DNA from 3 places in the Streptomyces sp. SCSIO 30461 genome. Region 3 is predicted to be linked to each of the others. Evidence: riboswitches for the same ligand, from Rfam matches in the RefSeq annotation. Region 3 holds a riboswitch; each other region holds the start of a gene.
What was found. Region 3 has a riboswitch for cobalamin ahead of V1460_RS07365 (ribonucleoside-diphosphate reductase subunit alpha). Riboswitches for the same ligand answer to the same signal wherever they lie in the genome.
Positions count from the first base shown of each region.

Region 1 (9,507 bases), 6.4 Mb from region 3:
GAGTTGGCGTTCGTCAGCCCCTGTCCGCCGCCGATGACGTCCCAGAGAGCGTTCGCCGCGGCGTTGTCGCTGCTCTCGATCATGGCAGTGGCCCACTGCCGTTCCTGCGCGGTCAGGGAGCGTCCCTCGTCGTTCGCCTGCAGCAGCAGGGCCGCGAGAATACCGACCTTGACGATGCTGGCGGTGGCGAACCCGTGGCCGTCCGCGGCAGCGGTGCCCGCGGACGCGCTCGCGCCGGAGGACAGGTCCAACACCGCCACGGCCGCGTTGCCGTCGGCTTCCGCCACGACCTCTTGTACGGCGGCCTCGACGTCAGCCTGGGCGGAGGCTGTCGCCGGAGTGCCGGGCAACGCGGTCACCGCGGAGACGGCCGACGCCGGCCCCCGGCTCCCCTGCGGCTCCGAACCGGCGTAGATGACGCCGAACGCGCCGCTGAGCGCGGCCACCGCTCCGATCGCGAGGTAGCGGGGCGTCCGGGACGCGGAGTGGTGCCTGTGGCGTGCCATGGGGCGAAGCTAGGAACCCCGCGTGGGAATGGCGTTTGCGGCACCTCAGGATCTGCTGTGAAGGTGCCCGGATACACCTCGCCTCCGTTCTCGTCGCCCGACCCTCCGTACGCACGGCGTTCCTTCCCTCGGGACGAGGCGGAACGTGCGGCCTCGTCCCGGACGGTCGTCGAGTCCGAGGCGGTCAACCGTGCGCGGCGGCGCCGGGATCCACCCCGATAGGCGACAGCGAGTCCAGGGGCCGGGCCCCGGTTCTACGAGTGTGCCCAGCACCGTGGCGCGGCGGAAGCGGTCGAAGACGTGGTGGGCGCCATCGGGTCGGATCCCGGGCCTTGGTCTGCGACCTCGGCGCGCCGACGAGCACGACCCGCCACCGCCGACCTCTGCCCGTCGCCCGTACGGGAGCCGACGCGGCCCGCCGACCGGGCGGGGAGTCAGGCTCAGCGCAGCGGATAGGCGTCCGTCCGCACCGGTGGCAGGCTCAGATGCGCCAGGTCCGGCGGCGCCGGGGTGGACAGGGGCCAGAGCGGGGCGGCCTCGCCGTCGGCGGTCGCGGCGGGGGCGTCGGTCAGGCGCATGCGTTCCCGCAGGCGGCCGTAGAAGTCGGTGGGCCCGAGGCGTACGGCCCGCAGCGGACGTGGCGCCGCGTAGACGCCGATCCATTCGCCTGGGTGGAGGATGCCGCGCACCTGGCCGTCGATACTCACCACAGCGAGACCTGAGCGTTCGAGCAGGCGCAGCGCGATGGGTTCGTCGGGGGCGGCGATGACGGACCGGTTGAAGGCCATGTGGGGGGCGACCGGAGTGAAGACCAGTGCTTCGGCGCGGGGCGAGATGACCGGGCCTCCGGCGGCGAAGCTGTACGCGGTCGAGCCCGTGGGGGTGGCGACCATGAGGGCGTCGGCGGAGTAGGAGGCCAGCAGTCGGCCGGCGACATAGACCCCGGCGGACACCTGGTGGTCCCTGGCCAGTTTCTCCAGCACGACGTCGTTGAGCGCGGTCGCCTCCAGGGCGATGCCCCAGCCGCCGCCGACCGCGCAGTCCGGGCGGGCGCAAGTCGGGGGCAGCAGCGGGCCTCGGCCGTAACGGAGCAGGAACTCCATGCCATCGGGCAGTTCCAGGGAGCAGGAGGCGCGCATCGCGAGCATCATCCGCGGCTCGGCGGTGACCCGCTCCTCGTGGACCGCGTCCAGTGCCATGGACACGTCCTCGACGGGCACCTCGGTCAGGAAACCCACCCGTCCGAGGTCGACACCGAGTACGAGCGCGTCGTTCTCGGCGGCCAGCCGGGCGCCGCGCAGGAAGGTGCCGTCGCCGCCCAGGGTGACGATGAGGTCGGGATCCCCCGCCGCTGCGAGCTCCTCGCGCGTGCTGTGACGTGGTTCACCGTCATCCCAGACGTCGATGTCCGTGCAGCGGATGCCGTGGCCTCGGCACCAGTCGCGGACGACGCGGGCGGCGGCGACCGCCTCAGGGCGCCCGCTGTGGACGACGAGTCCGACTCGTGCCACTGCCATGTCTTCCTCCTCGGCCGTCCGCACACAGACTCAGCTCACACCGGGGTGCTCCTGATCGCCAGCCGTGCCGGGGACCGTGCACCAGAACGGGGCGATGGACGTCGCCGACTTCATCAAGCCGCTGCGGGTGGAACCGGGATCCCGGGTGGACCTCGCGCGCCGAGTAGCCGACGCGGTCGACCGCCCAGGGCACCCGCGGTGTGCTGCCGTGCCTCCGGGCGCTCGACGCGGGCGGTCAGTTCACACCGTCCGCTGCCGGTAGTACGAGGCGCAGTTCGTAGCCGCCGTCCGCCGTGGGCCCCGACGTGACCGTGCCACCGAGCAGCGCGGCGCGCTGGCGCAGACCGACGAGACCGTAATGCGCGCTGGGCAGAGGGAGGGCCGGGCGAGTCGGTGCGGTGTTGGTGACGGTGACGCGTACCGCGCCCTCCGCGTGGCGGATCCGTACGGTCGCCGTGGCACCCGGCGCGTGCTTGCGCACATTGGTCAGTGCTTCCTGGACGGTGCGGTAGATCGCGCGTTGCACGGTCGCTGGGAGGCCGTCGGGCAGTTCCGTGCGCATCTCCACGTCGATGCCGCTGCTGTCGACCAGCCGGCGAAGGTCGGCCACGGACGGCTGCGGCGTGAGCTCCGTCGGGCGGCCCCCGGAGGCGCGCAGCACGCTGACCATGTGCCGCAGCTCGTCCAGCGTCTGCACGCTGAGGCGCCGGATGGTGGCGGCGGCCTCCCGTACCTCGGCGTCGCGGGTGCCCACCTGAAGCGCCCCGGCCCGTACGGCGATCAGGCTCACCTGGTGGGAGACCACGTCGTGCATCTCGCGGGCGAGCTGGGCGCGCTCCTGGGACAGCATGCTCTGGGCGGTCAGCAGACGCTCGTGGTCGCGCGCCTCTGAGATCTCGGCGAGGCGCAGCGACAGATCGCGCCGGGTCTGGACGAGCTGGCCGAGGAAGACGGGGGCGGCCGCGGTGGCCGCGGAGTAGCCGAGTGAGACGAAGCCCTGGGTGCTGGACAGGTCGATGGAGGCGGACGGCCACTTGATGCTGTCGCAGACGGTGAAGGCCAGCGCGCAGACGCCCAGCAGCATCCGGTGGCGGGTGAGCGAGGCCAGCGTGTACAGCGCGACCAGTGCGGCGAAGATGGCGTCGGAGACCATGACGGCGGGCAGCGTGACGATGAAGGTGAGCAGCGGCAGCCGATGGCGCAGCAGCAGTGACACGGCGGCGACCAGCGCGAAGGCCAGCAGCACGGGGTCATGGCTGCCGACCTGGATCCAGGCGTCGAGGATCGAGAACGCGACGAGGGCGGCGTTGACCAGGGGGGTGGGCAGCCGCCGGGGCAGGGTGCCGTGGTCGGCCACCGTGTGGTCGACCACCGTGCCGTGCATGATTCCGCGCGGGATCACGGCGCCGCCTCCCCTGTGTGATCGCCTGCGTGCTCACCCGCCGGGCGGTCGTCCGCCGTACGCGTCGGCGGCCTGAGCATTCCGGCCCGCTCGGCGAGCAGCGCCGCCTGGACCCGGCTGGCGACGTCCAGCTTGGTGAGGATCGCGCTGACATGGTCCTTGACCGTGCCGGTGCTCAGATGCATGCGCGCCGCGATCTCTCCGTTGGACAGCCCGTCGGCGACCAGGACGAGCACATCCCGCTCCCGCTCGGTCAGCAGCCCGAGGCCTCGTGCCGCGCTCTCCCGGCAGCCCGCGCCCGTTTCGAGGTAGCGGTCCACGACCGTGCGGGTGATCTTGGACGACAGCACGGCACCCCCGTCGGCCAGAGTCCGCACCAGGTACGGCAACGCCTCGGGGTCGGTGTCCTTGAGCAGGAACCCGGCGGCGCCGGAGCGCAGTGCCGTGGCCACGTACTCGTCCATGTCGAAGGTCGTGAGCATGGCTACCACCGGTGGCTGCGGGAGTCTGCGCAGCGCTGCCAGTACGGTGAGCCCGTCCACGTCCGGCATCCGGATGTCGAGCAGAACCACGTCGGGGCGCAGTTCCTGGGCGGTCCTGACCGCATCGCCGCCTGGGACCGCCGCGACGACCTCGATGTCGTCCGCCGCGTCGAGGATGTGCTGGAAGCCCGTACGGATCAGGGCTTCGTCATCGACCACCAGTACCCGGATCACGTGTGCTCCACTCGCCTTCCGAGCACTTACCCGATCAGCACCGTTTCGTACCATTCCAGGTGATGCCGACCTACAGCGACCACGCCGAGCGACATCGGCGCGGTCGGCGATGGCAGGCTCACGTGCCACACAGGCGGCGTCCTGGCCGGACGGCGGGGAGACGTCAGCCACTCGGCGGGGCGATTCCGGACGACTGCCGGATGGTTACGACGGGCGACTTCCTCGACTCTTGAGCATACGACGCAAGACGTGCAACGGAGGGCGAGGCATGGACACGTTCAGCTATCCCGCCGGTGACGGTCGCCCGCTGCGGGCCACCCGGCTCGGCACCGGACCAACCCTGGTCCTCCTGCACGAATCGGGCTCAGGCGCGGGCCACGACCACGGCGGTGGTCTGCTCCCACTGGCCCGGCGGCTCACCGACAGCTACACCGTCATCGTGTCCGAGGCGCGGGACGCCGACGATGCCGCCGCGCTCGCCGAGCATCTGGGGCTGGGCAACGCCGCCGTCGGCGGCACCGGCAGGGGAGCCGTCGTCGCGCTGCGAGCGGCGGCCGACCATCCCGAGCCGTTCGGGGCCGCGGTCGTCATCGACGCCGACGAGGTGCTCGGCGCCGTCGGTGAGGGCATCGACGCCCCCGACGGCATCGACCTCTCCACCGTCCGCGTACCCACCCTTGTCATCCCGGGCACCGCCGGGGAGCTGGCCCGCGCACTCCCTCAGGGGAAGCTCGCGAACCTGAGTCCGTGCGGCGACGAGGACCCGGCCCAGTGGATGGCACCCGCGGTATGGGCCTTCCTCACCACGCATCTCACACGGCGGCCCGCGCGGGTCCTCGTGTGACACGCGGTCCTCGTACGGCGCGCGGGTCCTCTCATATGACGGGTCCTCTCATATGACTCGACCGACGTCCGACGAATGACATGACCAACGAGAAGGACCCCGCCCCGGCGCGCCCCCGGGCGGGGTCCATCGTCGTGATCGCCTGCCGGTACCGTCAGTTCACGGCCACCGGGGCTGCCGACTCGCGCGGCCCCTGCGACGCGGCGGCCTTGGGCTCGAGCACCCGCTGGGCGAACTCGCCGAGGATCAGCCCGAGCGCTGCCCAGAGCAGCGCCTGGACGCCGAGCGACGCCAGCCTGAACTGCCACAGGACATCGGCCGGGAAGTGCTCCGGGGTCGCGTCGCCCGCCGGCAGAAAGGCCAGCGCGACACCCACCACCACGGTGAAGACGGCGCCCGCGGCGACCGTCGCGTTCCAGTTGCCCCAGCGTGGTGCCAGCTTCTTGCCGATCAGCACCGCACCGATCAGCAGCAGCACGCTGAACACGATCATCAGGAAGAACATCGCGGTGCGCTGGTTGAGTGTCCCCGGGTCACCGACGGCCGGCGGGTTGGCCGGGTACTTGAGGAACGGTACGAACGCGACGGCGACGAAGCCGCCCGCCGCGACGAGCGCGGCCGTGGCACGGGCGCCGAAGGCCCCCAACCGGCCGAGCGCGAAGCACAGCGCCAGCGCGGTGATGCCACCGAGCGCCGTGCCGTAGACCAGAACAGCCGTGCTCAGACCGGCGGTCGCCTGCACCGCGCGGCTGACCAGTTCCTCCTCCGGCTCGCCACCGCCACCGCCGTGGCCGTGGTGGGCCGCGCCCGCCTCCTCGACCGCGATGGCGGCGTCGATCTGCGGTTCACCGATGAGGTAGGCCAGTCCGTAGGAGAGCAGCCCGGCGAGCACGCCCGCGAGCATGCCGCGGACGAGCAGGGCCCTTACAGTTGCGGAATTCATGTGCGGTTGTCCTGTCCCGTACGTATGGGTTCAGCAGTACGGGTCAGTGGCACGGGAAGCCGAGCAGATGACGGCCGTCGTGGACCCACTCGTGCACGCCCTCACCGGAGAACACGGAGAACGCACCCTGTTCGGCGCCGACGAAGTACAGCATGACGAGCATCAGCAGCCCGAAGAAGGCGGCCCAGGGTGCGACGACGCGGACCGGGAGCTTCACCAGCACGGGCTGGCCAACGGGGATTTCGACGGGTGTGATGGCGGACTGGGCCATACCGGACCTCCTCGGGAACACGCGTCCCGCTTTCGGTGGTGCACGCGATGACGGTCACGGGTCTGACTCACCCGACGGCCCCGTCCCTGGGGGGACTCTGACCGCCTGGCACACAGTGGCGCGACCGTGCCGGTTTCTCACCGGTCTTCCGTGTCTGCCGTCATCCTTTCGGATGAGAGGGTAGCGGTCCGTGAACCCGCCGCCAATAGGGCCTGTGACCAGCGATCTTCATCACACGGAAGGAAGTCCGCATGTCGGTCAGACTGACGCTGCTGTGCGCCGCAGCGGGTCCCTCGGTACGCGGCGAGGCTCGCTTCGGCGGCGGTTCGCTCGACGAACGGGCCGTACACGAGGCAGAAGCTGCGCGGTCCGCACTCCCCGCCGCCCCGGTCGTACTCCGGGCGCCGTCCGTACGGTGCGGGCAGACGGCGGACGCGCTGGGGCTCGACGCATCGGTCGAACCCCGGCTGCGCGACCTGGACCACGGCTCCTGGCAGGGCCGTTCACTCACCGAAGTGCTGGCCGGCGTGGGGCCCGAAGCGGGCCCCGAAGCGGTCCGGCAGTGGACCACCGACCCGGCGGCCGCACCGCATGGCGGTGAGTCCGTGCGGGAACTGTGCCTGCGGATCGGCGGCTGGCTGGACTCCCTTCCAGGGGATCTGCCCCAGGACACCGGACGGCGCGTACTGGCCGTGGTCGAGCCCTCGGTCGTACGGGCGGCGGGCGTGTACGCGCTCGGCGCGCCGCTGCCCGCGTTCTGGCGGCTCGACGTGCCACCGCTGTCCGGTATCGGCCTCACCTGGCACGGCGGAAGGTGGAATCTGCGGCTGGTCGCCACGGCGCCCACCGCCTGACCTCAGGAAGCGGCGCCCCGGCGCTTCCACCAGTAGCCGCCCCCGGCGACGGCAGCGAGCACCACCGCACCGATGACCAGCGCGGGTACGGGCGACGAGCCGCCTTCCCCGGCGTCCTGGGCGCTCTCAGGCCCCTGGTTACCGGTCGCGGGTTTGCCGGACGCGTTCCCCGTGGACTTCTCCGGCGACTTCGCCGGAGATTGCTCCGGTGCGACGGCGCTCGGGCTGGGCGCCACCGGCTTCGCCCCGGGAGCGGCGGGCTTCAGGGCGAGTTGTGGTGCCGGATTGCCGTGCCCATGGCTGTGGCCGTCGCCCTCCCCGCCGCCGGACTCCTCCAGCTCGATCCAGCGGTCGACGCGCCCGTCGCCGTACGTCTGGAGGGTCTTGAATGCCAGCGACTCGGCATCGGGCAACTGCCGCACGGTCACCGAGTACTCCACGTCGTCACCGACGCCGACCGCGGGGCCGGAGACGGTGTAACCGCGCGGGGTGGTCGCGAACTTCCAGCCGTCCGGTCCCTGCTTGAAGGTGACATCGGACGGGAGGATGCCCTCGGGGAGGATGACCTCCATCCTGCTGATGCCCGCGCTGTCGGACTCGGACTCGGCGCTGAAGTCCAGCGTGACGTTCTGGGCGAGGGCCGCGGCGCCCTCCGCCTCGACCTCCACATGCGCCGCCGCGGGGACGGCGAAGGCGAGCGAGGCCGCGAGCGAGGCACCGCTGAGGCCGGCGAGTACGGAAAGGCGGCGTGCGGTGCGCGCCTTGGTGATGTGAGACACGGGTGGCTCCCGGAGTGAATGTGCTGCCCCATCATGGGGCACGGGCAGCGGCTTGAACTGATGGCATCGCCGAACCGTACTGATATCGGCGACCCCGGGCCTCCCGGGTCCGGGCCGTCGTGCTCACCGGGCCAGCACGGAAGGATGTTCGGGTGCCGCTCTGGACGCGCTCTCGCCAAGAACCGCAGCAACCGCAGCAACTGAAAGAACCGCAGGAACCGAAAGAACCGCAGGAGCAGCGGGACCAGGCAGAGCAGCCGACAAGGGGCCGGCTGCCGAGACAGGCCACAACCCAGCCCGACATGCCGGGTGTCGCGGACATCCCCGGCACGACGGAAGCCGCTCCCGAAACTCCCGTCGCCACCAGCGCCGCTCGCGGCTGGCGCGGACGGCGTCCAGGTGCGGCGCGCGCCGTCCGGCGTACCACCACCGGCCTCGCCGTACTGCTCGTGTTCCTGGCTCTCCTCGCACCGAACAAACCCGACCACCTCACACCCGCGGCATTCGTCCGCATACCGGTGGAAGGGCTGTTCGGCGTTGCGCTCCTGCTCGCACTCCAGGCGCTGCGGGCGCGGGCGAGGTGGGTCGCAGCGGCGGTCGGCGGGGCCCTGCTGGGGCTGCTGACGATCCTGAAGTTCCTCGACATGGGGTTCTTCTCGACACTCGACCGGCCGTTCGACCTCGTACTGGACTGGATCCTGTTCGACGACGCCGCGTCGTTCCTGGAAGACTCCATCGGCCCGGGCGGCGCCATCGCCGCCGAGGTCGGCGTGGTGCTTCTCGTACTCGCCCTGCTGGTGCTCACATCCCTGGCGGTCGTCCGGGTGAGCCACCTGGTGGTGCGGCACAGCGCCGTGGCCACCCAGGGCACCTTCGCGCTCGGTTCCCTGTGGATGGTGCTGGCACTGCTCGGGCCGCAGACGTCGGCGGGACTTCCGTTCGCTTCCGGGACCACGGCCGATCTCGCTCAGCAGCGGGTGCACCAGGTGCGTGCCGGGCTCGGTGACGAGGGCCGGTTCGCCAGGGAGTCCCGCGTCGACGCCTTCCGTGCCACGCCCCCCGACCAGCTGCTGAGCGCGCTGCGCGGCAAGGACGTCATCTTCACCTTCATCGAGAGCTACGGCCGCAGCGCCGTGCAGGACCCGGCGATGGCCGCGCAGGTCGACGCCGTGCTCGCGGACGGTACGAAGCGGCTGCGGGCCGCGGGCTTCGCCTCGCGCAGCGCCTTCCTCACCTCTCCGACGTACGGCGGGGGGAGCTGGCTGGCGCACTCGACGTTCAACTCGGGCCTGTGGATCAAGAACCAGCAGCGCTACCTCAGCCTCACCAGCGGCGACCGGATGACCCTCACCAGCGCTTTCCGGCGTACGGGGGCCTGGCGCACGGTCGGCATCATGCCGGGTGTCACGCGGGCCTGGCCCGAAGGGAAGTTCTACGGGCTCGACCATGTGTACGACTCGACCAGGCTCGGCTACCAGGGCCCGAAGTTCAGCTGGACGCCCGTGCCCGACCAGTACAGCCTGGCGGCGTTCGAGCGACTCGAACACGGCAAGGCCGGCCGTGAGCCGATGATGGCGGAGATCATCCTCGCCTCCAGCCACAACCCCTGGGCGCCGATACCCAGGATGATCGGCTGGGACGAGGTCGGCGACGGCTCGGTCTACAACTCCATCAA
Region 1 covers NZ_CP146101.1:7,975,348-7,984,854, forward strand. Annotated here, with positions in the region: gene V1460_RS35840 (serine hydrolase) at 1-506, opposite strand, end outside; gene V1460_RS35845 (NAD(+)/NADH kinase) at 947-2,023, opposite strand; gene V1460_RS35850 (histidine kinase) at 2,259-3,407, opposite strand; gene V1460_RS35855 (response regulator transcription factor) at 3,422-4,141, opposite strand; gene V1460_RS35860 (alpha/beta hydrolase) at 4,410-4,985, shown strand; gene V1460_RS35865 (CbtA family protein) at 5,140-5,928, opposite strand; gene V1460_RS35870 (CbtB-domain containing protein) at 5,972-6,199, opposite strand; cobalamin riboswitch at 6,239-6,408, opposite strand; gene V1460_RS35875 (histidine phosphatase family protein) at 6,451-7,053, shown strand; gene V1460_RS35880 (DUF1775 domain-containing protein) at 7,056-7,832, opposite strand; gene V1460_RS35885 (sulfatase) at 8,135-9,507, shown strand, end outside.
Region 1: another riboswitch for cobalamin. It lies ahead of V1460_RS35870 (CbtB-domain containing protein); the one in region 3 lies ahead of V1460_RS07365 (ribonucleoside-diphosphate reductase subunit alpha).

Region 2 (9,507 bases), 3.9 Mb from region 3:
GGCGTGCCGTTCCGGTCCCCTCCGCATGCGGCCCGTCCGGGCAGCCGGGGTCCGGCGCGCCGGGCGCGCAGGAGAAACGGCAGCCCGCGACCACCTCCACATCGGGCATCAGCGCCGCGAGGGCGCGTACGGCGGTGGACTTGGCGGTGCCCTTCTCACCGCGTACGAGAACCCCGCCGACCGCGGGCGAGACCGCGTTCAGCAGCAGTCCCAGGCGCAGATCGTCCATGCCGACGATCGCGGTGAAGGGGTAGTGCACAGCGCCACTCATACGTTCCGGTCCTCCCATGTCTCCCGCTCGCACCGAGTGGGCACGTGGTTGCGTTCGTCGGTCTTCGCCCACACCGGGCCGGAAGTTCCCCGCCTCATGGCGCTCCCGGAGGGATGAAGGGCAGGCCGGCGGGCGCGCCGCGCTCGATCAGTTCGAGCAGCGCGGCGGTGTCGGCGTGTTCCTCGATCAGATCGCCGAGACGGTCGAGCTGCTCCTCGCGCAGCAACCCGAACCGGGTGTCCGTCGCCGGTATGAACCTGCGGCCGGCCGCCGCGGCGACCTCCCGGAGGAAAGCCCGCCGAAAACCGTCGCTCTCCAGCGAGCCGTGCCAGTGGGTGCCCCAGACGGCACCGACCCGGCAGCCGTCCAGGAAGGGCTCACCGCCCAGTACTTCGGCGACGCCATGGTGGATCTCATAGCCATCGACCCGCTCGCCGAGTGCCTCGCCCGTCGGCCGGGCCAGGGTCTTCTCGCGGTGGAACCGCACGCGCACGGGGAGCAGCCCGAGCGCGTCGACCTCGCCCGCGTGTGACTCCACCTCGTCCTCGATGCGTTCACCGAGCGCCTGGAACCCACCGCAGATACCCAGCACCGGCCTGCCCTCCGCGGCCCGCCTGGCGATCGCGTCCGCGAGCCCGCGCTCACGCAGCCAGGCGAGCGCCTTCACCGTGCCGCGGGTGCCGGGCACCACCACCAGGTCCGCGTCCGCGAGTTCCTCGGCGCGGTCCCCGAACCGCACGATCACACCGGGTTCGGCCGCCAGCGCGTCCACATCGGTGAAGTTGGACATCAGCGGTACGGCGCACACCGCGACCCGCAGCACGTCATCGCCCAGCGGTGCCGCGGTCACCGACTCGCGTACGGCGCCGCGCAGCGAGACCCGCAGCCCGTCCTCCTCGTCGATGCCGAGGCCGTGGGCGTACGGCAGCACACCGAACGTCCGCCGTCCGGTCAGCCCGTACAGCATCTCCAAACCAGGCTCCAGCAGGGTCACATCGCCGCGGAACTTGTTGACCAGATAGCCCGCGACCAACTCCTGGTCCTCGGGCGCCAGCAGCGCGGTGGTCCCGAAGAACTGTGCGAACACCCCGCCCCGGTCGATGTCCCCGACCACGATCACGGGAAGCCGGGCGGCCCGGGCGATGCCCATGTTCACGATGTCGGTGCGCCGCAGATTGATCTCGGCGGGGCTGCCGGCGCCTTCGCAGATCACGGCGTCATAGGTGCTGCGCAGCTTCTCCAGACACTCCACGACCGGCTCGAACAGCGTCTGCTGCCTCCCCCCGTGGTACCCGCGTGCGCTCAGCTCGCCCACCGGCTTGCCCATCAGCACGACCTGGCTCGAGCGGTCGCTCCCCGGTTTGAGCAGCACCGGGTTCATCAGCGCCGACGGCTCCACGCGCGCCGCCTGGGCCTGCATGGCCTGGGCGCGCCCGATCTCGGCTCCCTCGCGGGTGACGAAGGAGTTGAGCGACATGTTCTGCCCCTTGAAAGGGGCGACCTTCACTCCCCGGCGCACCAGCCAGCGGCAGATCCCCGCCGTGACGACGCTCTTGCCCGCGTCCGACGTGGTCCCCGCGATCAGCAGTCCTCCGCCGCTCACTTCCGCCTCCCCCTCATGGTCGCCGCCGCTCCCAGACCGAGTCGTGCGCCTGCGCACACCGCGAGGGCCAGCAGCCCCACGCGGCGCGACAGCCGCACCGCGCGCTCGATGTCCGCCACCCCGACGGACCTGCCCGGGGCGTTGAGCACGGGCCGGTGCTCGACGCGCCCGCCGTACGAGAGCGTCCCCCCGAGACGTACCCCGAGCGCGCCCGCGAACGACGCTTCCACCGGACCCGCGTTGGGACTGGGATGCTTCGCGGCATCCGCACGCCAGGCGCGTACGGCACCGCGCGGGTCGTCGCCCGCCAGCACCGCGAGGCCCGCGGTCAGCCGGGCGCCGGGCCAGCCCGACACGTCGTCGAGCCGGGCCGACGCCCAGCCGTAGCGCCGGTAGCGGGGCGACTTGTGGCCCACCATGGCGTCCAGGGTGTTCACGGCACGGAAGCCCACGAGGCCGGGCACTCCCGCGACCGCGCCCCACACCAGCGCGCCGACCACGGCGTCCGAGGTGTTCTCGGCGACGGATTCCACGACGGCGCGGGCGATTCCCGGACCGTCCAGGGCTTGCGGATCACGGCCGCACAGATGAGGCAGCCTTTCCCGTGCGGTCTCGATGTCGCCCGCTTCGAGTGCTCCGCCGATCGCCCTGGCCTCCCGGCCGAGCGTCGTACCGCCGACGACGGCCCAGGTGGCGGCGGCGGTCAGAGCCAGGGAAGCCGTACGGGAACGGCGTACGGAAGCGGCCGCCAGCGCAGCCGCGGTGATCGCGCCCCCGGCGCACACCGCTGTGTGCAGGGCGCCCCAGCCGCGATGGTCGCGCCAGAGCCCGCGCTCGACGGCACTCGCGGCCCGGCCGAAGACGGCGACCGGGTGGCCACGGCGGGGATCGCCGAAGAGCAGGTCGCCGGCGATTCCGGCCGTCGCACCGTACGCGAACGTGATGGCAGGGACAGCGACAGCAGGGACAAGTCCCCCCGGCGCCCGCTGCTCGGCAGGCATGTTCGTCCTCACTCAGGGTCCGCGCCCTGGCTCGACGTGATCCGACGGTAGAGAGTTCCTGGCTTCGGCACACGCCCCGGTGAGGGGGTGGATGCCGTGACAGTGGCGGGACCGCGCCGGATTCGCACCGGCTTCCTCTTCTGCCGCCGTAAGTGGCCCCGGAAGTCCACCATGGGCCGCGAACACCCGTCAACTCGCCGCTGACCTGCGACGGGACCGTGTGCGCAGGCCCACATCGGGGTTCCGACGGGTACATACACGCCGGGAGCCGGACACCCCTCGGGGGTGTCCGGCTCCCGGCGTGTTGCTGTGCCGACCGACCGTCGTTACCGGTCGCCCGGTCCGGTCGTCAGGCCACGATCAGATAGATCCCGTACGCCACGGCCGCTGCGCACAGAGCGAAGCAGGCGTACGCGCCCGTGCGCGCAAGGCCAGCGGAGCCTCCCTGCGCGGCGGCTGCCTCCTGCTTGGAGAGGCCCGCGATGCCCAGAGTGAACAGGCCCACCAGGGCGACGGTCACAACGAGACTCACGCCGAAGACGGAGCCCAGAGCTGCCCAGTCGATCTTCATGCTGATTCGCTTTCCCTTACTTCCCTTACTTCCCTCACACCGAAGCGGCGGGGGCGGGGGCGGACTCGCCGGCAGGAGCCGGGATGGTGGCCTTCAGCTCTTCGGCCGTCGCGACGGTGGGCGGCGGGGTCACGGCCGCGATGGCAGTGGTCACCACACCCGGAGCCCCGGTGTCCCCGGCGGTCTCGTCCGCGGTGACGTTGGTGTGGTCGATCGGCTTGCGGCGCGACACGGCCCAGATGGCGCCCGAGCCCGCGACCAACAGGACGGCGACGGCGACTGTGCCCCAGGTGCCCTGACTGGTGAGGAACTCGGCAGCGGCGGCGACCAGGCCGGCCGCCGGAAGGGTGAGGCCCCAGGCGACGAACATCCGGGTGGCGGTGGACCAGCGGACCACACCGCCCTTGCGGCCGAGGCCCGCGCCCATCACGGCGCCGGAGCACGACTGGGTGGTGGAGAGCGAGAAGCCCAGGTTCGAGGAAGCGAGGATGACCGTCGCGGCGCTGGTCTGGGCGGCGAAGCCCTGCTGCGGCTGGAGGTCGGTCAGTCCCTTGCCCATGGTGCGGATGATCCGCCAGCCGCCGAGGTAGGTGCCCAGTGCGATGGCCAGACCGGCGGAGACGATGACCCACATCGGGGGGTTGGAGCCCGGGACGAGGACGCCGCCGGTGACCAGAGCCAGGGTGATGACCCCCATGGTCTTCTGGGCGTCGTTGGTGCCGTGCGCCAGGGAGACCAGTCCGGCCGAGGCGATCTGACCCGTCCGGTAGCCCTTGGTGGTCGCCTTGTCGTTCGCCCCGTTGCCGATCTTGTACGTCAGCCTGGCGGCGAGGAACGCCGCGAGACCGGCGACCACCGGCGCTGCGACGGCGGGGATCAGCACCTTGGTGACGATCGTCCCGTAGTTGACGGCCGAGAAGCCTGCGGACATCACGGCTGCGCCGATGAGGCCGCCGAACAGGGCGTGCGACGAGCTGGACGGCAGACCGAGCAGCCAGGTGAGGAGGTTCCACAGGATCGCGCCGACGAGCGCGGCGAATATCACTTCCGTGCGGATGCCGTCTTCGCTGATGAGCCCGCCGGAGATCGTCTTGGCGACCTCGACGGACAGGAAGGCGCCGACGAGGTTCAGCACGGCGGACATGGCCACCGCCGTCTTCGGCTTGAGCGCCCCGGTCGAGATGGTTGTCGCCATCGCGTTGGCGGTGTCGTGGAAACCGTTCGTGAAATCGAACACGAGAGCGGTGATGATCACGATCCCGAGGAGAAGCGTGATGTTTTCCATTTACCCAGGCTTCTATTGGACGTCAGTGGCCGGTCGAACGTAGGCAACCTGAGTGAACGGAAGGTGAACTCAGCACGGCTCAGGAGTGACTCCTGGAAGGGTACGGCCGTTCCGCTTGCGGGGGGAGGCTCGTGCGGCGCGGATTTCCCTGGTCCCTGACATGATCAGCACATGAGTGGGCGGCAACGGGGTGAGTGGTGCGGGCAGGGCGATGAGGCCCAGGGCGGGCCGGTCGCGCGGGCGTGGGCGGGTCTCGTGGCCACCGCCCGCAGGACCGTCGCGGACGGACTCGTGGTCGGAACCTCCGGCAATGTCTCCGTGCGTGTGCCCGTTGACACGGGCGATGTCGTCCTGGTCACACCGAGCGGAGTGCCCTACGACCGGCTCGGGCCGCAGGATGCAGTCGGCGTGGATCTGCAGGGCCGCCGTGTGCTGGGTGAGCTGACCCCCACCAGCGAGCTGCCGATGCACTTGGCGATATACCGGGCCACCGATGCCGCCGCCGTCGTGCACACCCACGCCGTGCATGCCACCGCCGTGTCGACGCTTGTCACCGAGCTGCCGCTGATCCACTACATGGCGGCGGCACTCGGCGGGCCCGTCCGCGTGGCCCCGTACGCGCTCTACGGCACCGAAGAGCTCGCGACCCGAATGCTCGACGCCCTCGCGGACCGTACCGGCTGCCTGCTCGGGAATCACGGCACCGTGACCTACGGCGCCTCGCTCGACCAGGCGTACGACCGCACCGCCCAGCTGGAGTGGATGTGCCGGGTGTGGCTCACCGCGAGCTCCCTGCCGGGCAGTGCGCCGAGCCTGCTCTCGCGGGCTCAGGTGGAGGAGGTGCGCGACAAGCTCCGCACCTACGGTCAGCCCGGCTGATCCGGTGGTCGGCGCACGGCGCATCACTCACGGTGGCGCGCCCACTGGCAGCCCGGCGCGGACGTCACCACACTGGAACGGTGCGCCCGGTTACAGCGACGGCAGCTGCCGTCACCACCCTGCTCGGTATCGGAGCGGCCGCGTTCGCCGCGGGCCGGTACGCGAGCGATGCGGCACTCAAGGCAACGCCCGAACGCCCTGTGCCCGGCGAGCCCCGGCTCACCGTGCACGCCACGGGGCCGGGCCGGATCACGCTCACGCGCAGCCTCGCCTCACTCCGCCCCGGTGTGTACGGACTCGCCGGCACCGGGGTCCACGCAGTCGTCGGCCCGGTGCTCGAAGACGTCCCGCACGCCGCGGACACCGTCGTCCGCCGACTGGAGAGCGTGGGCCACGGCAGTCTCGACATCGGGACCAAGGTCCGCTTCACTCCGCGGTTGCACAGCGGAACGCCGTCCTCCCTCGGCATCGACCACGAGGACGTGGAGGTGCACGGAGAGTTGGGTCCGCTGCCCGCCTGGTTCGTCCCCGGGCCCCGCAGCACATGGATCATCGCCGTGCACGGCCTCGGCGCCACCCGCGAACACGTGCTGAACCTGATGCCGTTCCTCGCCGGGCGGCGTGTGCCGGTGCTGGCCGTCTCCTACCGCGGCGACCGCGGCGCACCCCGCCCACCCGACGGCCTCTGCCATCTCGGTGACTCCGAGTGGCGCGACCTCGACGCGGCCATCCGGTACGCCGTCCGCGCCGGTGCCGAGCGCGTGATCGTCCACGGCTGGTCCGTCGGAGCCGCGATGGCCCTGCACGCCGCCGCCAACTCGGCCGTACGGGACCGGATCGCCGGGCTCGTCCTGGACTCCCCGGTGCTCGACTGGGAAGCCACCCTGCGCGCCCTCGCGACCGCACGCCACACCCCGTCGGTGCTCCTTCCGCTCGCGGTCCGCGCCGCTCAGGGGCGCACCGGGCTGCACGGCGACCGGCTGCTGGAGGCCGCGGATCCGGACGGTCTCGGCGTACCCACGCTGATCTTCCACGGTCCCGACGACCGAATCGCGCCCTGGGCCCCCGCACGGGAGCTCGCGGCACGACGGCCGGACCTGGTCAGCCTCCACACCGTCACCGAAGCCCCGCACGCGGCGATGTGGAACGCCGACCCGGCACGCTACGAGGAAGCCCTCCGCCGCTTCCTCACCCCCTTGATCTGAGCGGCCGCCCTTCCGGCCGGTCGCTCGGATCGGCCGATCCCCGCATGGGCCGGCGCCTGCGGCGGGGCCCGAGCGCAGTCCGCGGTGGCCCGCGAACAGGCTCAGGACCCGACTCCGCCGCCGCCCCGCGACCGGGCCTCTCGGCAGGTTCCCGCTTTCCGATTGGGCTTTCGGGCCGACAGCGGGAAGACTGCTCCCCGTGACGTCCCGTAACGTGCGCGACTCCAGACTCCGTCTTGTCCGTCCTCGTCCCACCGCCACGGCCCGACGCGCCGTGGCGAACCGGCGTACGCGCCCCGCCCCGCGCCCGCCCGAGGGCACTCCACCGGCCGCCGAACTGGCCCGCCAGGCGCGTGGGGCGCTCGCCGACGCCGTCCGTATCGCCCGCTGGGCCGCGGCCGCCCCCGACGCCGCTGTTCGCACCGCCGTACGGGAACAGGCCGCGGTGGCGCTGGGGCTGACACCGGACCAGGCGGGCGCGAGCTGGGACCGCGCACGTCTCGCCGGGCTTGTGGAACTCCACGGCAACACCGCTCGCCCCGGTTGGCGGCTGAATGCCTGGGACCGCGACGACACCGCCGTGCTACGGGGCTGGGTCGCCCTGTTCGACGCCTGGTCGCTGATCCACCCCGCACCCGATGACGTGGCCCCGGCGGCCGTCGCCGAGGTGGTCGAAGCCATCCCCCAGGTCCTCACCCTCCTTCAGCTCTCCGCCGGCCCCGTCCTCGTGCCTGCCCTGCTGGACCTGCTTCAGCAGCGCGTCGCGGAACTGCGTGACGAGCGCTGCGAAGTGCCCGTCGCGCCCTGTCCTGACGCGGCCGTGCCCCTGCGGCGTGAGCCGGCCGCGCGCCCGGCAGCCGAGGCCGGGCCGAGCGCCGCGGCCCCGTTCCCGGCCGTCCCGGGGGGCCGGACCGTCTCCGACTCCCTGCTCCCCGCGCTGATGGACTGGGCGCTGGAAGGGCTCGCCGCGGTCGGTGCGCTCATCCTCGGCCAGGGGCAGGCCACCCTCACCCCCCTCGGCAACTGGGCGGTCTGGGTCAAGCTGGAGCAGATCTGCGTGGCGGCCCAGAGCCCCGCGGGCCACATCGAGCACTCGGCTGAGGATCTGCTCCGTGCCTGCGCCGGGCTCAGCCCGGGGCCCGCCAGGGACGAATACCGCGCGTGGCTGGCCGCGCGCACCATTTCCAGCGCCGTCTCCGAACTCCTCGCCGCGGCCCGTGGTGAGGACGCGCTGCTGCGCGGTCTCGCTTTCGAAGCGCTCCGGGTCGTAGGCGCCCCCGCCGAGGCAGCGGTGCGCGCAGCCGCCGACGAGCCGCCCCTGCGTCCCTACGCTCTGCTCTGGCTCGCCGAGTACGAAGGCGCTGACCCGGACGACGCCGCCGAAGCGCTGACCCGTGAGGAGTCGACCTGGCTCTGGGTCGACACCGCGGCAGCCGTCTCCGACCACGGTGAGGCCACGCTGCTGGTGCGTCACCTCGAAGCGGCAGTCCAGGGCACCATCCCCGCCCTGTTGGATGAGGTCAGGGCGGTCGGCCATCCGCGCACGGTGCAGGTCCTGGTCGCGCTGGCGGCAGCCCACCCCGATCCTGCCCTGGCCAAGGCCCTCCGCCGGGCGGCCTTCCAGGTGCACACCGGGGGGGCGTGACTCCCCGGGGGCCGGCCCTCCGCGTCATTCCGCGCTCGCGCCAGGACGATACGTCCCGAAGCTCCAGACGTTGCCTTCAAGGTCGCGCGCCATGTAGTCCCGGGAGCCGTAGTCCTGGTCGGTGGGCGGCAGCACGATGACCGCCCCGTGCTCCACCGCCCTGCGGTGGTGCGCGTCCACATCGTCGACCTGGACATAGACACCGACCGGGCCGCCGCTCTCCATCAACCTGTCGAACTCGCTGCCCGTGCCCTTGCTGCCCAGCATCACCATCCCGTTCCCATAGGACAGCTCCGCGTGCACCACCTTGCCGTTTCCGCCCTCGTACACGGCGTGCTCGGTGAAACCGAAGGCCTCGGTGAGCTGCTTGATCGCGGCCTTGGCGTCCACGTACAGCAGTGTCGGGCAGATGCTCGGTGCGTCCGCCATCTCGATCGCTCCTCCCTCACGCGCTCCAGGCACGTCCCGTCGCCGCGGGGCCACCGGAATGTGATCCGGATCTCAGTCTGGCAGGGGGCACCGACAATGCCCGGGATCATCGGCGCTCCTGTGGGCGAAGTCCCGTGAAGTCCCGTGAAGTCCCGTGAAGTCCCGTGAAGTCGGGACGGACTGCGGCGGAGCGTGGGCGGAGCGCTTCAGCGGAAGGTGTTGCACGCGGCCATGTCGCCCGTGCGGTAGCCGGTGTGGAACCACTGCTGACGCTGCGCCGCCGAGCCGTGCGTCCAGGTATCCGGAGTGACCCGCCCCTGCAACGCCTGCTGGATCCGGTCGTCGCCCGCCGCCGCCGCGTCGAGGCCTTCCCGGATGTCGGCGTCGGTCAGCCGTGTCAGCAGCGGTTTCCCGGTCTTCTCGTCCGGGGTCGTCGTGGCGTGGTGCGCCCACACTCCCGCGTAGCAGTCCGCCTGCAGCTCCAGCCTGACCGCGTTGCTCCCCGCACCTGCCCGGTCGTCCTGCGCCGCGGCCAGTGTGCCCATCTGGTTCTGGATGTGGTGGCCGTATTCATGGGCGACGACATACGCCTGCGCGAAGGGCCCGTCGGACGCCCCG
Region 2 covers NZ_CP146101.1:5,464,298-5,473,804, reverse strand. Annotated here, with positions in the region: gene V1460_RS24520 (putative cobaltochelatase) at 1-271, opposite strand, end outside; gene V1460_RS24515 (cobyric acid synthase) at 366-1,874, opposite strand; gene V1460_RS24510 (cobalamin biosynthesis protein) at 1,871-2,875, opposite strand; cobalamin riboswitch at 2,907-3,061, opposite strand; gene V1460_RS24505 (hypothetical protein) at 3,225-3,446, opposite strand; gene V1460_RS24500 (inorganic phosphate transporter) at 3,481-4,731, opposite strand; gene V1460_RS24495 (class II aldolase/adducin family protein) at 4,903-5,610, shown strand; gene V1460_RS24490 (alpha/beta fold hydrolase) at 5,691-6,815, shown strand; gene V1460_RS24485 (hypothetical protein) at 7,015-8,460, shown strand; gene V1460_RS24480 (VOC family protein) at 8,485-8,889, opposite strand; partial or broken gene V1460_RS24475 (neutral zinc metallopeptidase) at 9,096-9,507, opposite strand, start outside.
Region 2: another riboswitch for cobalamin. It lies ahead of V1460_RS24510 (cobalamin biosynthesis protein); the one in region 3 lies ahead of V1460_RS07365 (ribonucleoside-diphosphate reductase subunit alpha).

Region 3 (9,507 bases):
GCCGCGGTCAGCTCCGCGTACGTCTTCGGCGGGGCCTTCACTCCGGCTTCGGCGGCGACGTCCTTGCGCCAGTTGCCCACTCGGCCGCCGGCGTAGTACGGCACGCCGTACGTCTTGCCCCCGTAGCTGACGGACTCCTTGAGGCCGTCGAGCCAGGCGTCCGACTGTTCGAACTGCTTGGGGTCGATCTCGGCGAAGGCCCCGTTGACCACATAGCCGAGCATCTCGGTGTTGCCCATCTCGACCACGTCGGGGGCCTTGTCGGTGGCGAGGACGGCGTCAAGCTTGGCGTTCTTGTCGGGCCAGCCGTAGAACTCGTGCTTGATGGTGAGGCCGGGGTGCTTCCTGACGACCGCGTCGTCGGCCGCCTTGACCAGCTCGGGCCAGTTGTTCTGGGCATCGACGGTCAGCCAGACGGTGAGTTCCTTGACGTCGGCGCCGGCCTTGTCCCCGCCCTTGCCGCCTTCGGAACCGCACGCGGCTATGCCGACCACCATGCCCGCGACACCGATCGCCGCGATGAGCTTGCGCTTCACGCCACCCTCCTCAGGGATGCTGCAACCCCCACATGGCCCTATTGGTTTAGACCAGTAAGCGGAGCTTGGCCTAGACCTTTAGGGGTGTCAAGGGTGTATAAGAAGGGCTGTCGCGTCCGTTACCGGACCGACATCTGAGGGAGGGCGACGACCCGTCACCGGACCGTGCCACCATGTGATCCGCAACCAACGGAGGAGCCGGTGACGGCAGCAGCACACGAGTCGGGAAGGCGGGCCATGGCCACGGACGGGGGCGGCACGGAGACCGAGAACGGAACGGCGGCCCGGTCGGCCCGGGTGCCCAAGTACTACCGGCTCAAGAAGCATCTGCTCGATATGACGGAAACGATGCCGCCCGGCACACCCGTACCCCCCGAGCGCACACTCGCCATCGAGTTCGACACCTCGCGCACCACCGTGCGCCAGGCCCTCCAGGAGCTGGTGGTCGAAGGCCGCCTCGAACGCATCCAGGGCAAGGGGACGTTCGTCGCCAAGCCCAAGGTCTCCCAGGCCCTCCAGCTCACCTCGTACACCGAGGACATGAAGGCGCAGGGCCTCGAGCCCACCTCCCAGCTGCTCGACATCGGCTATGTCAACGCCGATGACTCGCTCGCCGGACTGCTCGACATCGCACCGGGCGGGCGGGTGCTGCGGATCGAGCGGCTGCGGCTGGCGAGCGGGGAGCCGATGGCGATCGAGACGACACACCTGTCGGCGAAGCGCTTCCCCGCGCTGCGCAGGTCACTGGTCAAGTACACCTCGCTCTACACGGCGCTCGCCGAGGTGTACGACGTGCATCTCGCCGAGGCCGAGGAGACCATCGAGACCTCGCTGGCCACCCCGCGCGAGGCGGGACTGCTGGGTACGGACGTGGGCCTGCCGATGCTGATGCTGTCACGGCATTCCCTGGACAGGGACGGCGAACCGGTCGAATGGGTGCGGTCGGTGTACCGAGGCGACCGCTACAAGTTCGTGGCGCGCCTCAAGCGCCCCCAAACGGACTGACACCCCGGACGCCTGCGCGACGAACGGTCGGCTACAGGCGCTGAGCGGCCGGTTCCGGCCGTTCAGCGGCCGTGCCGACCGCCCGGCGATTGACTGTCCGATATCCGGAACACAGGGTTCCCACACGCGAGTCCATCCCCTAGATTTCGTGCGCCACAGCAGCTCAGCGCCGGCAGCCCAGCTGCTCGGCGACTCGGCTGACCAGCGAGGCAACCGAGGGAACGGAGTCGCTCATGTCCGAAGTATCAGCGGGGAGCAGACCGGCCGTCACACCGGCACGGGTGGTGGTGGCCCTCTGTCTTATCGCGCCGTTCGTCGCGATGCTCTGGGTCGGTTCGTACGCGAGGACCGACCCCGCGTTCGCCGGAATCCCCTTCTTCTACTGGTATCAGATGCTCTGGGTGCTCATCTCGACCGCCCTGACGATGGTCGCGTACCAGCTGTGGAAGCGTGACCAGCGCGCAAGGCGCGAGCAGCGGACTCCCCGCCGCGAGCAGGATCAGGAAGGGATGTCGCTGTGAAGGACGGTGTCAACGGCGTCGCACTCGCCGTCTTCGTCTTCTTCTTCCTGGCCGTCACGGTCATGGGCTTCCTGGCCTCACGCTGGCGCCGGGCGGAGAACGAGAACAGCCTGGACGAATGGGGCCTGGGCGGACGCTCGTTCGGCACCTGGGTGACCTGGTTCCTGCTCGGCGGCGACCTCTACACCGCCTACACCTTCGTCGCCGTGCCCGCGGCCATCTACGCGGCGGGCGCGGCGGGCTTCTTCGCGGTGCCTTACACCATCCTGGTCTATCCGCTGATCTTCACGTTCCTGCCCCGCCTGTGGTCGGTCTCGCACCGGCACGGCTATGTGACGACATCGGACTTCGTCCGCGGACGCTTCGGCTCCAAGGGCCTCTCACTGGCGGTGGCTCTCACCGGCATTCTCGCGACCATGCCGTACATCGCGCTCCAGCTCGTCGGCATTCAGGCCGTACTGGACGTGATGGGCGTGGGCGGCGGCGAGAACACCCACTGGTTCATCAAGGACCTGCCGCTGTTGATCGCCTTCGGCGTGCTCGCGGCGTACACCTACTCGTCCGGTCTACGGGCGCCCGCGCTGATCGCGTTCGTGAAGGACACTCTCATCTATCTGGTGATCGCGGTGGCCATCATCTACATCCCCATCAAATTGGGTGGCTTCGGCGAGATCTTCGCCACGGCTGGTGACGCGCTCTCTCAGACCAATCCCAAGACGGACAAGCCCTTCGGCGCGTTGGTGCCGGGCGAGATGGGCCACTGGGGCTACGCCACGCTGGCACTCGGGTCCGCACTGGCGCTGTTCATGTATCCGCACTCGATCACCGCCACGCTGTCCTCGCGCAGCCGTGAGGTGATCCGCCGGAACACGACCATACTGCCCCTCTACTCGCTGATGCTTGGACTGCTCGCCCTGCTCGGGTTCATGGCGATCGCGGCCGGGGTCAAGGTGGCCAACGGGCAGCTCGCCATTCCGCAGCTGTTCGAGAACATGTTCCCCGACTGGTTCGCGGGGGTGGCGTTCGCGGCCATCGGCATCGGTGCACTGGTGCCCGCCGCGATCATGTCGATCGCCGCGGCGAATCTGTTCACCCGGAACATCTACAAGGACTTCCTGAAACCGGACGCGACCCCGGAACAGGAGACCCGGGTCTCGAAGCTGGTGTCGCTGCTGGTGAAGGTGGGCGCCCTGGTGTTCGTGCTCACCATGGACAAGACGGTCGCCATCAACTTCCAACTGCTGGGCGGCATCTGGATCCTCCAGACCTTCCCTGCCCTGGTCGGCGGGCTGTTCACCCGCTGGTTCCACCGCTGGGCGCTGCTCGCGGGCTGGGCCGTCGGAATGCTCTACGGCACGATGGCGGCGTACGGGGTCGCGAGCCCGACCCAGAAGCACTTCGGTGGCTCGTCCGCCGAGATCCCGGGCATCGGCGAGATCGGTTACATCGGCCTGACGGCGTTCGTGCTCAATGTGCTGGTGACGGTGGTCCTCACCTTCGTACTGCGCGCCGCCAAGGCCCCGGACGGTGTGGACGAGACCTCCCCCGAGGACTACACGGCGGACGCGGGTGACCCTGGGGTCGAGACGGAAGCCCCGAAACTGACCGCCGCGACCCACTGACCCGTCTGACGGCGTCTGGCCGCCGCCCTCGAAGGGGCGGCGGCCAGACGTCGTTATCCGGTGCGCTTCCCCCCGCCATGTGCGGGACACTGCCCGGATGGACGTGATCATCAGACTGGTGGAACCGCAGGAGTACAGCGGCCTCGGGGAGCTCACCGCACAGACCTATCTGGACGACGGACTACTGGCCTTCGGGAAGGACGACCCCTATCTCCCGGTGCTGCGCGACACGGCGGGGAGGGCGGCGCAGTCCGATGTGTTGGTCGCCGTCGACGGCTCGGGGCGGATCCTCGGCGGAGTGGCGTTCACATTGGGAGCGAGGCCCTACGCCGATGTCGCACGCGAAGACGAGGCCGAGTTCCGGATGCTCGTCGTCGCCACCGAAGCCCGCAAGCGGGGTATCGGAGAGGCTCTCGTCATGGCATGCCTCGAACGGGCCCGCGCTGTCGACGGCTGCCACCGGCTGGTGCTGTCGACCGATCAGCAGATGCACGCCGCACACCGCATCTACGAGCGCATGGGCTTCGTGCGAACCCCCGATCGGGACTGGTCGCCCTTCGCGGAACTGGACCCGCTGCTGACGTACGCGCTTGAGCTCTGAGAACCGGCACTTCGGGGTAAGACACCCACCGCGACACAACATGTGGGGGGCGCGGCAACGCCGCGCCCCTACATGTATGCTCGACTCCGTTGCCGCAGCAGGGGAATCCGGTGGAAATCCGGAACTGTCCCGCAACGGTGAGTCGGTCTGCATTCGCTCCTTTCGCGAACCCATGAGGCGTGCCCGTGCGGCGTACCCGTGTGCGCGCGTGCCCGTGAGTGCACACCCACGAGTCCGAGGACCTGTCGGCAACGCACCCGGTCCGACCGGCCCGGGTGCCGAGACGTCCGGGCCTCGCGGATCAGGCCGGTGGACGCGGTGCGTTGTGCTGCCCAGACACACGCCCGCACCACCTTCCCCGCCGGCCCCGAGCCGAGTGAGGGAGAGCACCCCCGTGACCATCGCGCCGCCAGACCCTGCTTCATCGCAGCTCGCCGATGGGCCAGGAACCGCGCTGCTGCGGACCCTGACCGACCTCACCGCCGACCTCCCCGACACCGACCCCGGCAGGGTCGCCGCCGCAGCGCTGCGTGGCCGCCACGCGGGCTCGGACGCGACCGAACTGCGGGAGCTGGCCACGGAGGCAGCCGCGGGTCTGATCGCCGAGGACCCGGCGTACTCGCGGCTCGCGGCTCGGCTGCTCAGCCTCACCATCGCCGACGAGGCGGCCTCGCAAGGGGCCACCGGATTCGCCGCGTCCGTGGCCGTGGGCCACCGCGAGGGCCTGATCGCGGACCGTACGCACGCCTTCGTCCAGGAGCACACCGCCCGACTCGACGCGCTGGTCGACCCGGCCGCCGACGACCGCTTCGGCTACTTCGGACTGCGCACCCTCTACAGCCGCTACCTGCTGCGCCACCCGATCACCCGCAAGGTGGTCGAGACCCCGCAGCAGTTCATGCTGCGGGTCGCCTGCGGACTCGCCGAGGACGAGTCGGTGCGCGCCGTGGACGAGGTCGGCGCGCTGTACCGGCTGATGAGCCGACTGGACTACCTGCCGTCGTCCCCGACGCTCTTCAACTCAGGCACCCGGCACCCCCAGATGTCCTCCTGCTATCTGCTCGACTCCCCGCTGGACGAGCTGGACTCGATCTACGACCGCTACCACCAGGTGGCACGGCTCTCGAAGCACGCGGGCGGTATCGGCCTCTCGTACTCCCGCATCCGCTCCCGCGGTTCGCTGATCCGCGGGACCAACGGGCACTCCAACGGCATCGTGCCGTTCCTGCGGACCCTGGACTCCTCGGTGGCCGCCGTCAACCAGGGCGGCCGGCGCAAGGGCGCGGCCTGCGTCTACCTGGAGACCTGGCACGCGGACATCGAGGAGTTCCTGGAGCTGCGCGACAACACCGGTGAGGAGGCGCGGCGTACGCACAACCTCAACCTGGCGCACTGGATCCCGGACGAGTTCATGCGCCGGGTGAACGCCGACGCCGAGTGGTCGCTGTTCTCACCGGTCGACGTGCCGGAGCTGGTCGACCTGTGGGGCGACGAGTTCGACGCCGCTTACCGCAAGGCGGAAGAGTCGGGCCTCGCCCGCAAGACGATCCCGGCCCGTGACCTGTACGGGCGCATGATGAGGACGCTCGCCCAGACCGGCAACGGCTGGATGACCTTCAAGGACGCCTCGAACCGTACGGCGAACCAGACCGCCGAGCCGGGCACCGTCGTCCACTCCTCCAACCTGTGCACCGAGATCATCGAGGTCACGAACGACGGCGAGACCGCCGTCTGCAACCTCGGCTCGGTCAACCTGGGCGCGTTCGTCACCCCTGGTGGGGACATCGACTGGGAGCGGCTGGACGAGACCGTCCGCACCGCCGTGACGTTCCTCGACCGGGTCGTGGACATCAACTTCTACCCGACCGAGCAGGCCGGCCGCTCCAACGCCAAGTGGCGCCCGGTGGGCCTGGGCGCCATGGGCCTCCAGGACGTCTTCTTCAAGCTGCGGCTGCCCTTCGACTCCGCCGAGGCGAAGGCGCTGTCCACCCGGATCGCCGAGCGCATCATGCTGGCGGCGTACGAGGCGTCCTGCGACCTCGCCGAGCGCAACGGCCCGCTGCCCGCCTGGGAGCAGACCCGCACGGCGCGGGGTGTACTGCACCCCGACCACTACGGCGTGGAGCTCAACTGGCCCGAGCGGTGGGCCGCCCTGCGCGAGCGGGTCGCCACCACGGGCATGCGCAACTCGCTGCTGCTCGCGATCGCCCCGACCGCCACCATCGCGTCGATCGCGGGCGTGTACGAGTGCATCGAGCCGCAGGTCTCCAACCTCTTCAAGCGCGAGACTCTGTCTGGCGAGTTCCTCCAGGTGAACTCGTATCTGGTGGACGAGCTCAAGCAGCTGGGCGTGTGGGACGCACAGACCCGTGAGGCGCTGCGTGACTCCAGCGGCTCGGTGCAGGGCTTCAACTGGATCCCCGCCGAGGTGCGGGAGCTTTACCGCACTGCCTGGGAGATCCCGCAGCGCGGTCTGATCGACATGGCCGCGGCCCGCACCCCGTTCCTGGACCAGTCGCAGTCGCTGAACCTGTTCATGGAGACGCCGACCATCGGCAAGCTCAGCTCGATGTACGCGTACGCCTGGAAGCAGGGCCTGAAGACCACGTACTACCTGCGCTCCCGCCCGGCCACCCGGATCGCCCGCGCCGCGTCCGGGACACCGTCGGCCGCCGCCGCGGCCCCCGCCGCCACCATCCTCCCCCGGCCTTCGGCGGGGGAAATCCCAGTACAGCAGGCCGCTCCCGACGCGGACGCCATCGCCTGCTCCCTTGAGAACCCCGAGTCCTGCGAGGCCTGCCAGTAATGTCCACCGAAGCCACCAGCGCCCCGGCAAAGCGCGAGAAGAACCTGCTCGACCCCGGCTTCGAGCTGACTCTCCGCCCGATGCGCTATCCCGACTTCTACGAGCGCTACCGGGACGCGATCAAGAACACCTGGACGGTCGAGGAGGTCGACCTCCACTCCGACGTCGCGGACCTCGCCAAGCTCTCCCCCGGCGAGCAGCACCTGATCGGCCGGCTGGTCGCGTTCTTCGCGACCGGCGACTCGATCGTCGCGAACAACCTGGTGCTCACCCTCTACAAGCACATCAACTCCCCCGAAGCGCGGCTCTACCTCTCCCGCCAGCTCTTCGAGGAGGCCGTGCACGTCCAGTTCTATCTGACGCTGCTGGACACCTACCTGCCGAACCCGGACGACCGGGCCGCCGCCTTCGCCGCAGTGGAGAACATTCCCTCGATCCGCGAGAAGGCCCAGTTCTGCTTCAAGTGGATGGATTCGGTCGAGAAGATCGACCGTCTGGAGAGCAAGGCCGACCGCCGTCGCTTCCTGCTGAATCTGATCTGCTTCGCGGCCTGCATCGAGGGCTTGTTCTTCTACGGGGCGTTCGCCTACGTCTACTGGTTCCGCTCGCGCGGTCTGCTGCACGGTCTGGCGACCGGCACCAACTGGGTGTTCCGCGACGAGACCATGCACATGAACTTCGCCTTCGAGGTCGTGGACACGGTCCGCAAGGAGGAGCCAGACCTCTTCGACGACGAACTCCAGCACCAGGTCACCGAGATGCTGAAGGAGGCCGTCGCGGCCGAGCTCCAGTTCGGCCGCGACCTGTGCGGTGACGGACTGCCGGGCATGAACACCGAGTCGATGCGCGAGTACCTGGAGTGCGTCGCGGACCAGCGGCTGGTGCGCCTCGGCTTCGCCCCGGTGTACGGCTCGCAGAACCCGTTCGCCTTCATGGAACTCCAGGGCGTCCAGGAGCTGACCAACTTCTTCGAGCGTCGCCCGTCCGCGTACCAGGTAGCGGTCGAGGGCTCGGTGGACCTGGACGAGGACTTCTGACCGTCCAGGCGCCCCTTGACTGATCCGAGGGCCCCGGGCCACCGCGCAACGCGCGTGGTCCGGGGCCCTCGGACTGCCGGCACCTCTGCGGGAACCGCCGCCGGCAGGAAGCTCGGTCCTGCGGACCGCTCAGTCGTTCGGGACGGTCTCGTAGCGGGGAGTACCCTCCGCCATCTGCTTCAGCGCGTCCTTGCGCTCCCGCTTCGACAGCCGGTCGATGTACAGCCGGCCGTAGAGGTGGTCGGTCTCGTGCTGGAGGCAGCGCGCGAAGTATCCGGTGCCGCGGACCTTGACCGGGTTGCCCTCGGGGTCCTGGCCGTGGACCTCCGCGTAGTCCGGGCGGGCCAGCGCGGCGTACGCGGTCGGGACGGACAGGCAGCCCTCGTTGGAGTCGTCCAGGACGCGCAGCTCCGGCGGCAGCTCCTGGAGCACCGGGTTGCACACGACACCGGTGTGGCGCACGCCTTCGTCGTCCGGGCAGTCGTAGACGAAGACCTTCAGGTCCACACCGATCTGGTTGGCCGCGAGGCCCACGCCCTCCGCTGCGCGCTGGCTGGCGAACATGTCGTCGATCAGTGCCGCGAGCTTGTCGTCGAACTCGGTGACGTCCTGGCACTCCTTGTGGAGCACCGGGTTGCCCACGACGGTGATGGGACGGGCCGTGCCGCGCTCGCGGTGCGCCTGCTCGCGCTCCTCGCAGTCCTCCGTGTCGACGACGAAGCCGTCGCTGATCTGCTCGTCCGTCTGCTGCGCCATGCCGCCGTAAGCCTTCCTGAAATCCCTGCTCGCTGTCCCGTACAGCCTACGGCCCTGTCCGAGGTGGTCAGCAGACTTCTTCCAGATCCCGCCACTCGCGGGTGTCCGGGCTGTCGGCGACCCAGCCGTCCAGCAGCCCCCGCACGAGTCCGGTGGGCGCGGCGATACCGCATTCGCGCTCCGGTACCCAGAGATCCCCCGCCGTACGGTGCCCGAGCGGCCCCGGGTGGCCGGGCTCGCTGTGGTCGTGCGGATCCAGGTGCTCGCCCTCGCCTTCGGCGCTCGGCATCTCGCTCTCGGAACAGGCCCGGCACAGCAGCCGCACCGACGATGACCAGTCCTCGGCCGCGTATCCGGCGTCGGCCGCGAGCCGCTCCAGGGCGTCCCGGTCCTCCTCCGCCGCCGCCTCGAGCAGCACGACCCAGGTGGGGACGGGCGAAGGAGCCCAGAGCTCGATCTCGTCGAACACCGGGAAGCTGTGCCCAGCGGCGGTGGTGCGCTCACCGTGCGGGACGCCGTCGTGCAGCACCACCTCACCCCAGCGGCGGCCGGACGACGGCAGGGGAATGGAGAGCACTTCTATCCGGGCCGGGTCGAGCCGCTTGCCCCACACGACCTCGGCC
Region 3 covers NZ_CP146101.1:1,600,637-1,610,143, reverse strand. Annotated here, with positions in the region: gene V1460_RS07390 (extracellular solute-binding protein) at 1-536, opposite strand, end outside; gene V1460_RS07385 (GntR family transcriptional regulator) at 774-1,541, shown strand; gene V1460_RS07380 (DUF3311 domain-containing protein) at 1,775-2,062, shown strand; gene mctP (monocarboxylate uptake permease MctP) at 2,059-3,684, shown strand; gene V1460_RS07370 (GNAT family N-acetyltransferase) at 3,782-4,285, shown strand; cobalamin riboswitch at 4,356-4,550, shown strand; gene V1460_RS07365 (ribonucleoside-diphosphate reductase subunit alpha) at 4,680-7,091, shown strand; gene V1460_RS07360 (ribonucleotide-diphosphate reductase subunit beta) at 7,091-8,128, shown strand; gene def (peptide deformylase) at 8,258-8,884, opposite strand; gene V1460_RS07350 (hypothetical protein) at 8,952-9,507, opposite strand, start outside.